Regions from separate parts of the Mesorhizobium sp. WSM1386 genome, predicted to be linked through region 2. Evidence: predicted binding sites of a transcription regulator. Region 2 holds the regulator's gene; the other holds the start of a gene.
What was found. Region 2 encodes LexA, which represses DNA repair genes until DNA is damaged. Its sites were predicted from a motif close to TGTTCNNNNTGTGTTCNG; they were not measured.

Region 1: the regulator LexA is predicted to act here: its motif matches at 2,065-2,082, upstream of AC0NIH_RS03490 (YifB family Mg chelatase-like AAA ATPase).

The regions. Positions count from the first base shown of each region.
Region 1 is NZ_CM148373.1:738,225-743,310, forward strand. Features, by position in the region: gene gshB (glutathione synthase) at 1-844, shown strand, start outside; gene AC0NIH_RS03485 (glycosyltransferase) at 909-1,973, shown strand; gene AC0NIH_RS03490 (YifB family Mg chelatase-like AAA ATPase) at 2,164-3,696, shown strand; gene AC0NIH_RS03495 (malate synthase G) at 3,818-5,086, opposite strand, start outside.
Region 2 is NZ_CM148373.1:4,010,709-4,015,794, forward strand. Features, by position in the region: gene gltX (glutamate--tRNA ligase) at 1-717, opposite strand, end outside; gene AC0NIH_RS19665 (ComEC/Rec2 family competence protein) at 819-3,272, shown strand; gene lexA (transcriptional repressor LexA) at 3,266-4,018, opposite strand; gene AC0NIH_RS19675 (GntR family transcriptional regulator) at 4,445-5,086, opposite strand, start outside.

The sequences.
Region 1 (5,086 bases), 3.3 Mb from region 2:
CCACTACACGCCCGACCGGCTGTCGATGCGCGACGGCAAGGTGTTTGCCCGCATCGAGGCGATGCAGGTGCGCGACGAGAAGGGCAGCCATTATTCGCTGGGCGAGAAGGTGCGCACCGACCTGTCGGAGATGGACGTCATCCTGCTGCGCCAGGATCCGCCCTTCGACATGAACTACATCACCACCACGCACATCCTGGAGCGCATCCATCCCGGGACGCTGGTCGTCAACGACCCGGCCTGGGTGCGCAACAGTCCGGAAAAGATCTTCGTCACCGAGTTCCCCGACCTGATGCCGGAGACGCTGATCACCAAGGATCCGCTCGAAGTCGCCGCCTTCCGCAAGGAGTTCGGCGACATCATCATCAAGCCGCTCTACGGCAATGGCGGCGCCGGCATCTTCCATCTGCTCGAGGGCGACCGCAACCTCGCCTCGCTGCTCGAAATGTTCGGCCAGATGTTCCGCGAGCCCTACATCGTGCAGCGCTATCTCAAGGACGTGCGCAAGGGCGACAAGCGCATCATCCTGGTCGACGGCGAACCGGTCGGCGCCATCAACCGGGTGCCGGCCGAGCACGATTCTCGCTCCAACATGCATGTCGGCGGCCGCGCCGAGAAGACCGAACTGACCGAACGCGAGCGCGAGATCTGCGCCCGTATCGGGCCCTCGCTGAAAGAACGCGGCTTCATTCTGGTCGGCATCGACGTCATCGGCGACTACATGACCGAGATCAACGTGACCTCGCCGACCGGCGTGCGCGAAGTCCAGCGCTTCGGCGGCGCCGATATCGCCAGCCTGTTCTGGGATGCAGTCGAGGGAAAGCGGCTGACGTCGGCCGCGTAATCGCCGCATGTTGGCTCTACGGCACGGGTACCGCCCTCCTACCGGATTCGAGATTGTCGGAACTATGCTGCGCCATCGCCGCAACCTCCGGAAAGGGCATCCTTCCGCGAAGGCGCAACCTGCTCTTCAGGCAAGCTTGCTGTCGGACGATCCGTTCATATCCTATTCGGGAATGTCCGGTACGCCCCTCGGATTGGCAAGTCATATGCCTCATCTTCCACGCAGCCATCGCGCCTGGTTTCTCATCTCCCCAACCTGGTCCATCGAAAACAATTCCAGCGTCAAAACGATCCGGACCTATGCCGTTCTGCATAGGCTTAGGAACCCCCGTCACTCGCTGATCTTCCTGTGCAACACACAAGCCGAGGTGGATCTGTTGAACCAGTCCGGTGAGGCCGCTTTCCTGCACAACAAGACCTCGACCACCTCCGAATATATATTCAGGCCGCTCGACGACATCGCTGTGGAATTTGATGCAATCTACAACGCGCAACTGGCTTCGTGGAAACGCCACGACCTGTCGCTTGGCATCCAGAGTTGCGCATTTGTCTTTTATCGCGATTCAATCGAGTCATCCACGGCGGAGTCGGAAAGAGCACGAATAAATCGGCACAGGGAGCTCGCGCCGGGCCACGTGTTTGTCAATCAGTTCGACAGCACCGGCAAGCCTGTCCGATTGGCGCCGGCTCAAGTGAACATGCATCTAAACCGTGCAGCCGTGGGAATTTGTCTCTCCGAAGTGGAGGGGCCAATGTTCGCCAGCACGGAATATCTTCTCGCGGGGCTTCCTGTGGTCACGACGCCGAACCATGGTGGCCGAGACCTCTATCTGGATCACGACTATTGCCTTAGGGTTCCACCCGATCCTCGATCCATCGCGGAGGCTGTCTTGGCCCTGAAGGAGCGGCGAATCCCCCGGACCTATATTCGTTCGCAAATTTTGAAACGAGTTGAACGGGACCGCGGGCGGTTCATAGACCTTGTTAATGAGATTTTTCTGGAAAGCGGCTCTTTGCGCCGGGTCTCCATGCCTTGGCCTTTCCGATATCCTGTCATGGAGTGGCTTCCACCCCAGATCGCAATCGATCGATCCCTTTCAGGTACGGTCGATGCTTTCATCACCGCTTAGACGGCAAGCGGAAGCGGCCGTTTTCATTTTGTCTTAACCATGTTCCGCTTTTGCAACCGGGCACGATCCGCCTGCAACCGCAGCGTTTGCCTGTTCTCGTAATGTTCTTGATTTGACCGAAGAATTGTGATTGTCTCCGCGACGGGTCATTCTTGGTCAATCGCAGGGGTTGCGGCCCGGGGGCTTAAAAATGGTGGCGCGGGTTCGCACGGTCGCTTTCCAGGGCATCGAGGCCGTGCCGGTCGACGTGCAGGTGATGATCGCGCCTGGCAAGGTCAACATGCACATCGTCGGCCTGCCCGACAAGGCTGTGGCCGAAAGCCGCGAGCGGGTGCAGGCGGCGCTGCATGCGTCCGGCCTGTCGATGCCGTCGAAGAAGGTGACCATCAACCTGGCACCCGCCGACCTGCCGAAAGAGGGCAGCCACTACGATCTGCCGATCGCGCTCGGCCTGATGGCCGCCCTTGGCGCCATTCCCGGAGACATGCTGGCCGGCTATGTCGTGCTCGGCGAACTCTCGCTCGATGGCACGATCACCGCCGTTGCCGGTGCCTTGCCGGCGGCGATCGGCGCCAATGCCGAGGGCAAGGGGCTGATCTGCCCGTTCGCCTGCGGACCGGAAGCCGCCTGGGCGGGGCGGGAATTCGACATTCTGGCGCCGCGCAGCCTTATTGCCATCGCCAACCATTTCCGCGGCACGCAGGTGCTGTCGCGGCCGGAGGCCGGCATCCACGCCTCGGCGCTGGACCTGCCCGACCTCGCCGACATCAAGGGCCAGGAGACCGCCAAGCGGGCGCTGGAGGTGGCGGCGGCCGGCGGACACAATCTCTTGATGATCGGGCCGCCGGGATCGGGCAAATCTATGCTGGCGCAGCGGCTGCCGTCGATCCTGCCGCCGCTGGCGCCGAAGGAGTTGCTCGAAGTCTCGATGATCGCCTCGGTGGCGGGCGAACTCGGCGAAGGCAAGCTGACCGACCGGCGGCCGTTCCGCGCGCCACATCATTCGGCGTCGATGGCGGCGATGGTCGGCGGCGGCATGCGCGCACGGCCGGGCGAAGTATCGCTCGCCCATCACGGCGTGCTGTTCCTCGACGAGTTTCCGGAATTCACACCACAGACGCTCGATGCGCTGCGCCAACCGCTGGAGACCGGCGACTGCATGATCGCGCGCGCCAACCATCGCGTCACCTATCCGGCGCGCATCCAGTTGGTGGCGGCGATGAACCCGTGCCGCTGCGGCATGGCCGGCGAGCCGGGCTATCGCTGCCTGCGCGGCGAACGCTGCCGCACCGACTACCAGGCGCGCATTTCGGGCCCGCTGCTCGACCGCATCGATCTCAGGATCGAAGTGCCGGCGGTCTCGGCGAGCGACCTGATCCGGCCAGACCGGGCGGAAAAAAGCGCGGCGGTCGCACTGCGCGTTGCCCGGGCGCGCACCATCCAGCGCGAACGCTTCGAACGGCTCGGCGCCACCCGCGCCACCACCAACGCGCATTGCGCGCCGGCGATGATCGAGGAGATCGCCATGCCGGATGCCGCCGGGCTGTCGCTGCTCAAGGACGCCAGCGAAAAGCTCGCCTTTTCGGCGCGCGCCTACCACCGGGTACTGAAAGTGGCGCGCACGCTCGCCGACCTCGACGCCAGCGAAACCGTCGGCCGCATCCATCTGGCCGAGGCGATTTCTTATCGCATGAGCTCGGAGCGAATGGCGCAGGCGGCGTAGAGCAATTCCAGGAAAAGCGTGAAACGGTTTTCCCGGGAAAGCGCATAGCGCTTTCCCATGGGAATTGCGTTAGCACAAAGAGATAGGGCGGTTCGCCGTTTGCGTGAAACGGGATGCGTTTTCAGGCCGTCGCTTTTGCCTTCAGCTCCAGCCGCCGCGCGTGCAGCACCGGCTCGGTGTAGCCGTTGGGCTGGATCGTGCCCTTGAACACCAGGTCGCAGGCGGCCTGGAAGGCGATCGAGCTGTCGAAATCCGGGGCCATCGGCCGGTAGAGCGGGTCGCCGACATTCTGGCGGTCGACGATGGCCGCCATGCGTTGCAGCGAATCCCGCACCTGGATTTGTGAGCACACTTTGTGGCGCAGCCAGTTGGCGATGTGCTGCGAGGAAATGCGCAGCGTGGCGCGGTCTTCCATCAGGCCGACATCGTTGATGTCGGGCACTTTCGAGCAGCCGACGCCTTGGTCGATCCAGCGCACGACGTAGCCCAGAATCCCCTGCGCGTTGTTGTCGAGTTCGCGCTGGATCTCGTCCGGCGTCCAGTTCGGCCGCACGGCGACCGGCACCGAGAGGATGTCGTCGAGTTTTGCCTTCGGACGGCTCTTCAGCGCCGCCTGCACCGCGTGGACATCGACCTTGTGGTAATGCGTGGCATGCAGCGTCGCCGCCGTCGGCGACGGCACCCAGGCGGTGTTGGCGCCGGCCTTGGGATGGGCGATCTTCTGTTCCAGCATCGCCGCCATCAAATCGGGCATCGCCCACATGCCCTTGCCGATCTGGGCGTGGCCGGCCAGACCGCATTCGAGCCCGGTGTCGACATTCCACGCCTCGTAGGCGGAAATCCAGGCGGCCTGCTTCATGTCGCCCTTGCGGATCATCGGGCCGGCTTCCATCGAGGTGTGGATCTCGTCGCCGGTGCGGTCGAGGAAGCCGGTGTTGATGAACACCACGCGCTCGCGTGCGGCGCGGATCGCCTCCTTGAGGTTGACGGTGGTGCGCCGCTCCTCGTCCATGATGCCCATCTTGATGGTATTCCCGGGCATGCCGAGCAGGGCTTCGACGCGGTCGAAGATCTCGACGGCGAAGGCGACTTCCTCCGGCCCGTGCATCTTGGGCTTCACCACATACATCGAGCCCGCGCGCGAATTCATCCGCCGCCCGTTCGGCCCGACATCGTGCAGCGCGATCAGCGCCGTCATCGCCGCATCCATGATGCCTTCCGGCACTTCGTTGCCGTCGCGGTCCAGGATCGCCGGGTTGGTCATCAGGTGACCTACGTTGCGCACCAGCATCAGCGAACGGCCGGGCACGGTGAGCTGGCCGCCGGCGGGTGCGGTGTAGACACGGTCAGGATTGAGTTTGCGGACAAAGCTCTTGCCGCCCTTGGTGAT
Region 2 (5,086 bases):
GGCACCATCGGCGCCATGGATCAGCGGGATGTGCGACATCGACGGCACATCCCAACCCATGGCGTTGTAGATCACGGTCTGGCGGGCGGCATTGGTCAGGTGGTCGTCGCCACGGATGATGTGGGTGATGCCCATGTCGTGGTCGTCAACGACGACGGCATGCATGTAGGTCGGGTTGCCGTCGGAGCGCAGGATGATGAAGTCGTCGAGATCCTTGTTGGGGAAGCGCACCTCGCCCTGCACGCGGTCGTGCACCACGGTCTCGCCCTCGGTCGGCGCCTTGACACGGATGGCGCCCTTGACGCCGGGCGGTGCCTCGGACGGATCACGATCGCGCCACTGGCCGTTGTAGCGCGGCGGCAGGCCCTTGGCGCGCGCCGCCTCGCGCATCGCCTCGAGCTCGGCGGGAGTCTCGTAGCTGTAATAGGCCTTGCCCAGGCGCACCAGCTCCTCGGCCACCTCGCGGTGGCGCGGCGCGCGCTCGAACTGCGAAACCGCCTCGCCATCCCAGCTCAGACCGAGCCAGGTGAGGCCGTCCAGGATCGCCGCCGTCGCCGCCTCGGTCGAACGCTCGCGATCGGTGTCCTCGATGCGCAGCAGCATCGTGCCGGCGGTGTGCTTTGCGTACAGCCAGTTGAACAGCGCCGTGCGCGCGCCGCCTATGTGCAGGTAGCCGGTGGGCGAGGGGGCAAAACGGGTGACGACCTTGTCGGACATGGAACTCTCGGGAAGCGTCTGGGGCGGGTGTGGGTGCGCGGACTTTCGCGCGTCGCGCGTTCATGTAGCATAGGGCGTCAGGGGTGCAAGGGGCAGACCCAATGGCTGGACGAAGCCGGGGCTCGGATCAGGGCGAGGACGCCATTGTTGGCGTCAGCGAGCGGTCCCTGTTTGCGATGCCGCTGCCGGCCTCGCTGCCGACGCAATCGCCTCTCGTGCCGGGTTCCGGCAACCAGCCCGCACCGGATATCCCCGCGCCAATTCCGTCGCCGGCCGGCAGGATCGTGCGTGTGCGCCGGCAACTCGGCCGGCTGTCATTGCCGCGCCTGCGCAACGGCATCACTGCGGCGGCGGAGCTGGAGCTTGACCGCGGCATGGGCTTCCTGCTGGTGCCGGTTTGCCTTGCAATCGGCGCGATCGGCTATTTTTCGCTGGCGGCCGAACCGGATTTTGCCAGACCTGTCGCGGTGGTGGCCCTCATGGGCTTCCTGGCGATTGTCTCGCGCTCGTGGCCGAAAACCCATCTGTTCCTGACGGCGGCATTGCTGTGCGCGCTTGGCTTGCTCGCCGCCAAGGTCGAGACGTGGCGCACGGGAACCCAGATGCTGGGCTCGGAAATCTCGACGCAACTGAGCGGCCGCGTGGTCTCGATCGAAGAGATGGAGACCGGCCGCATCCGGCTTACCATCGACGTGACGTCGACCGCCCGGCCGAAACTGCGCTACGCGCCGGAAAGGGTCCGGCTTTCGGCACGCAAGATACCGCCGGAAATGACCGCCGGCTCCCTTATTACCGGCTATGCCAAGCTGTTGCCGCCGACCGGTCCGGTGCGGCCGGACAGCTATGATTTCTCCTTCGACAGCTATTTCGCCGGCATCGGTGGCAGCGGGTTCTTTCTCGGCAATCCAAAAGTCGTTGCAGCCGACGACGCTGGCATGCCGCTGTCGGCCCGCCTTTCATCAGCGATACAGAACGCCCGCGAAGCCATTGCCGACCATATCAGGGGCAGCGTCGGCGGCGCAGAAGGCGAGATCGCGGCGGCGTTGATCGTCGGCGTGCGCGCCGGCATCCCCGACGAAATCAACGAAGCGATGCGGCGCACCGGCATCTATCACATCATCTCCATATCGGGACTGCACATGGCGCTGGTCGCCGGCACCATCATGGGGCTCCTGCGCGGCGCCTTCGCGCTGTTCCCGGACTTTTCCGCGCGCCGGCCGGTGAAGAAATACGCGGCCGCGGCCGCACTGTTGTCGATCGCCGCCTATCTCGTCATCTCCGGCGTCGTCGTCGCCGCCGAGCGCAGCTTCATCATGCTGGCGGTGATGCTGATTGCCGTCCTGTTCGATCGCGCGGCGCTGACCATGCGCAATCTGGCGATCTCGGCGATCGCCGTCATCCTGGTTTCCCCGCATGAGGTGGTCGGACCGAGCTTCCAGATGTCGTTCGCCGCGACCGCGGCCCTGGTTGGCGCCTATGCCGGCTGGGCGGATCACCGGGCGGGAAAAACGAGGCCACCGCCGCCGAAGCGCTCCTTGCCCGGCTTCCTGACGCGAAAATTCCTGCTGGCGACAGGCGGATTGGCCATGACCTCCATCATCGCCGGCAGCGCCACGGCGCTGTTTGCCATCTGGCATTTCCAGCGGGTGTCGCCGCTCAGCCTGTTCGCCAATCTGGCCGTCATGCCGATCGTCTCAGTCGTGATGTTCCTGGCCGTTGCCAGCGCGCTGCTGATGCCGTTCGGCCTGGATGCGCCATCCCTTTACTTGATGGGCAAGGGCCTGACCGCGATGATCGCCATTTCGGCGTGGATATCGGAACGCTCTCCGGTCGATGCGGTCGGGCTCATCTCACAGCAATCCGTTCTGCTGGTGGCAATTGCCCTGGTCATCGCGACGATGGCGACGACGTGGCTGCGGCTTGCAGCGCTTCCATTCGCGCTCGCCGGCTTGCTGGTGGTGTCCGACACGCGCACGCCGGATGTGCTGGTCTCGGAAGACGCGCGGCTGGTCGCGCTGCCGATCGGCGGTGGCGAACTCGCGGTCAGCCGGGCCCGGCCGAACGAATTCACCGTCGACAACTGGAAACGCGCGCTGAGATCCGAAACCATTATCCTGCCGGAGATGTTCGACAAGGCGGATGGACAATTCGATATTGCCGATGCCGTCAGCCTGCCGCCGGGAGCGCCGTTCTATTGCACCGACGGTGTCTGTCTCGCCAGGCACCCGTCCGGTGCGATCATAGCGCATGTCGAAGACCGCAAGGATACCTGGAAGGCCTGTGGCTTCGCCGACCTGATCATCGTCAATGACGCAACGGCCTACGACGCCTGCCACAATCCGCTGGTTCTCGTCGTCACCAAACGGCAGCTCGCCCGCAAGGGCAGCGCGGCCATCTTCTTCGACCGCCAATCGGCCACCGGTCCGCCAACCATCAGCTTCGCGGTGGACAGCCCGTATCGGCCCTGGCACGCGCAGCGAAAATTTTCGCGCGAGGCGAGGGGCCTGCAGCCCTATCGCAAACCTGACAAGCCAAGTGCCGTGCCGGCTCAGTAGCGCCTGATCAGCCCGACGAGCTTGCCCTGCACCTTGACCCTGTCCGGCCCGAAGATGCGCGTCTCGTAGGCCGGATTGGCGGCTTCAAGCGCAATCGAGGCACCCTTGCGGCGGAACCGCTTCAGGGTCGCTTCCTCCTCGTCGACCAAGGCCACGACGATCTCGCCCGGGCTCGCCGTATCGGCGTTGCGGATAATGACCGTGTCGCCATCGAAGATGCCGGCCTCGATCATCGAGTCGCCCTTGACCTCCAGCGCATAGTGCTCGCCGCCCATGATCATGTCCGGCGGCACCGAGATGGTATGCGTCTGATGCTGGATGGCATCGATGGGCACACCGGCAGCGATGCGACCCATGACCGGGATGGACACCGCTGGAACCGCATCGTCGTCGTTGCCGGCAGCGGCAAAGCGCGACGGTGCCGGCTTGATCTGGCGGCCGAGGCTGCCCTGACCGAGACCGCCTTGGCCGAGACTTCCCTGGATGACACTTGGAGAGAATTTCTTCGCCGCGTTGAGGCCCGGCGCGATCGAATCGGGCAGCCGCAGCACTTCCAGCGCACGCGCCCGGTTGGGCAGCCGGCGAATGAAGCCGCGTTCCTCCAGCGCCGTGATCAAGCGATGGATCCCTGATTTGGAGGCGAGGTCGAGCGCCTCTTTCATCTCGTCGAAGGAGGGCGGAATACCGCTTTCCTTGAGCCGTTCATGAATGAACATCAAGAGTTCATGTTGCTTGCGTGTCAGCATGGCGGCCCCCAAGGCATCTGGACAAGGTTTTGATCCAGAATGGTTCTGATCCAGAATCGAAAAAACAAACCCAGAACAAACACTATCTGTTCCAGTTGTGTTCTGCAACCGTTTAAAGTTTAGTGAATTTGGTAAGAGGGCCGTAATCATTTGCAGGGCCGGACAGGCCGGAAATCGGGGATTTTCGCCCGTTGCCGCCCGTCGCCCGCATTGAAATGTCTTGGTTAATAGCCTGCGGCCAGTCTTGCGACATGGCTCGGCATCAGCCGACGGCAGACCCTGGCGAGGCCGATTTTCGCGCCTGCGATCGGCTTGCCTGCCGTGAACGAAACGAAATCAAAACGCCAACAATCGCCGGTTTGGAAGCAGGTACCGATCGCGGCTTCTGCAATCTCGTCGAGCGTCGGACGATGAGGAGGTGCCGAATCATCCGGCAACCGCTTTCAAGCTGCCGGCGCGCGCGACGTCCTTGTTCGCGTCGCCGTCCTCGCTGTGGACATAGACGTGCAGCGTATAGCCGATGTGGGCCGTCATCAGCGCTTTTGCCCGCTCGACGTCGAGGTCCAGGGCGGCTTCCATGATCGCCGTGTGGTGCTCGATCGCCATCGCCCCGCGCAGCGCGTTCATGGCCTCTTCGTAGCCATCCTTGAGGCCGGCCGCGGCTCGCAATGTCGGCGCCAGCCCAAGAAAGCGATGATGCCGGCGCAGCTGGTCCGAGATCGTCGAGCGAAACCGCAACAGCCAGCTGGACGTCGCGGCACTCAGCAGCGCCGCGTGAAAAGCCTCGTGGTTCTCGTCCCACTGGTCGACGGCGGCATCCGAGGGATCGTCCACCGCGGTCTTGCAGCGGGCGAGCCGGTAGTGCGCGGTGACAACCGCGTCTTCCCATTTCCGGCCGCCGTTCTCCATCGATTCCTGGAAGAGCGGTATCTCGACGACCATCCTCGCGCGCGCCAGATCCTCAAGTTCGGCGCGGGACACGGGGGCGACCGCAAAGCCGCGATTGCTGATGGCGGTGACCAGGCGTTCGGCTTCGAGGCGCGACAACGCTTCGCGCAGCGGCGTCCA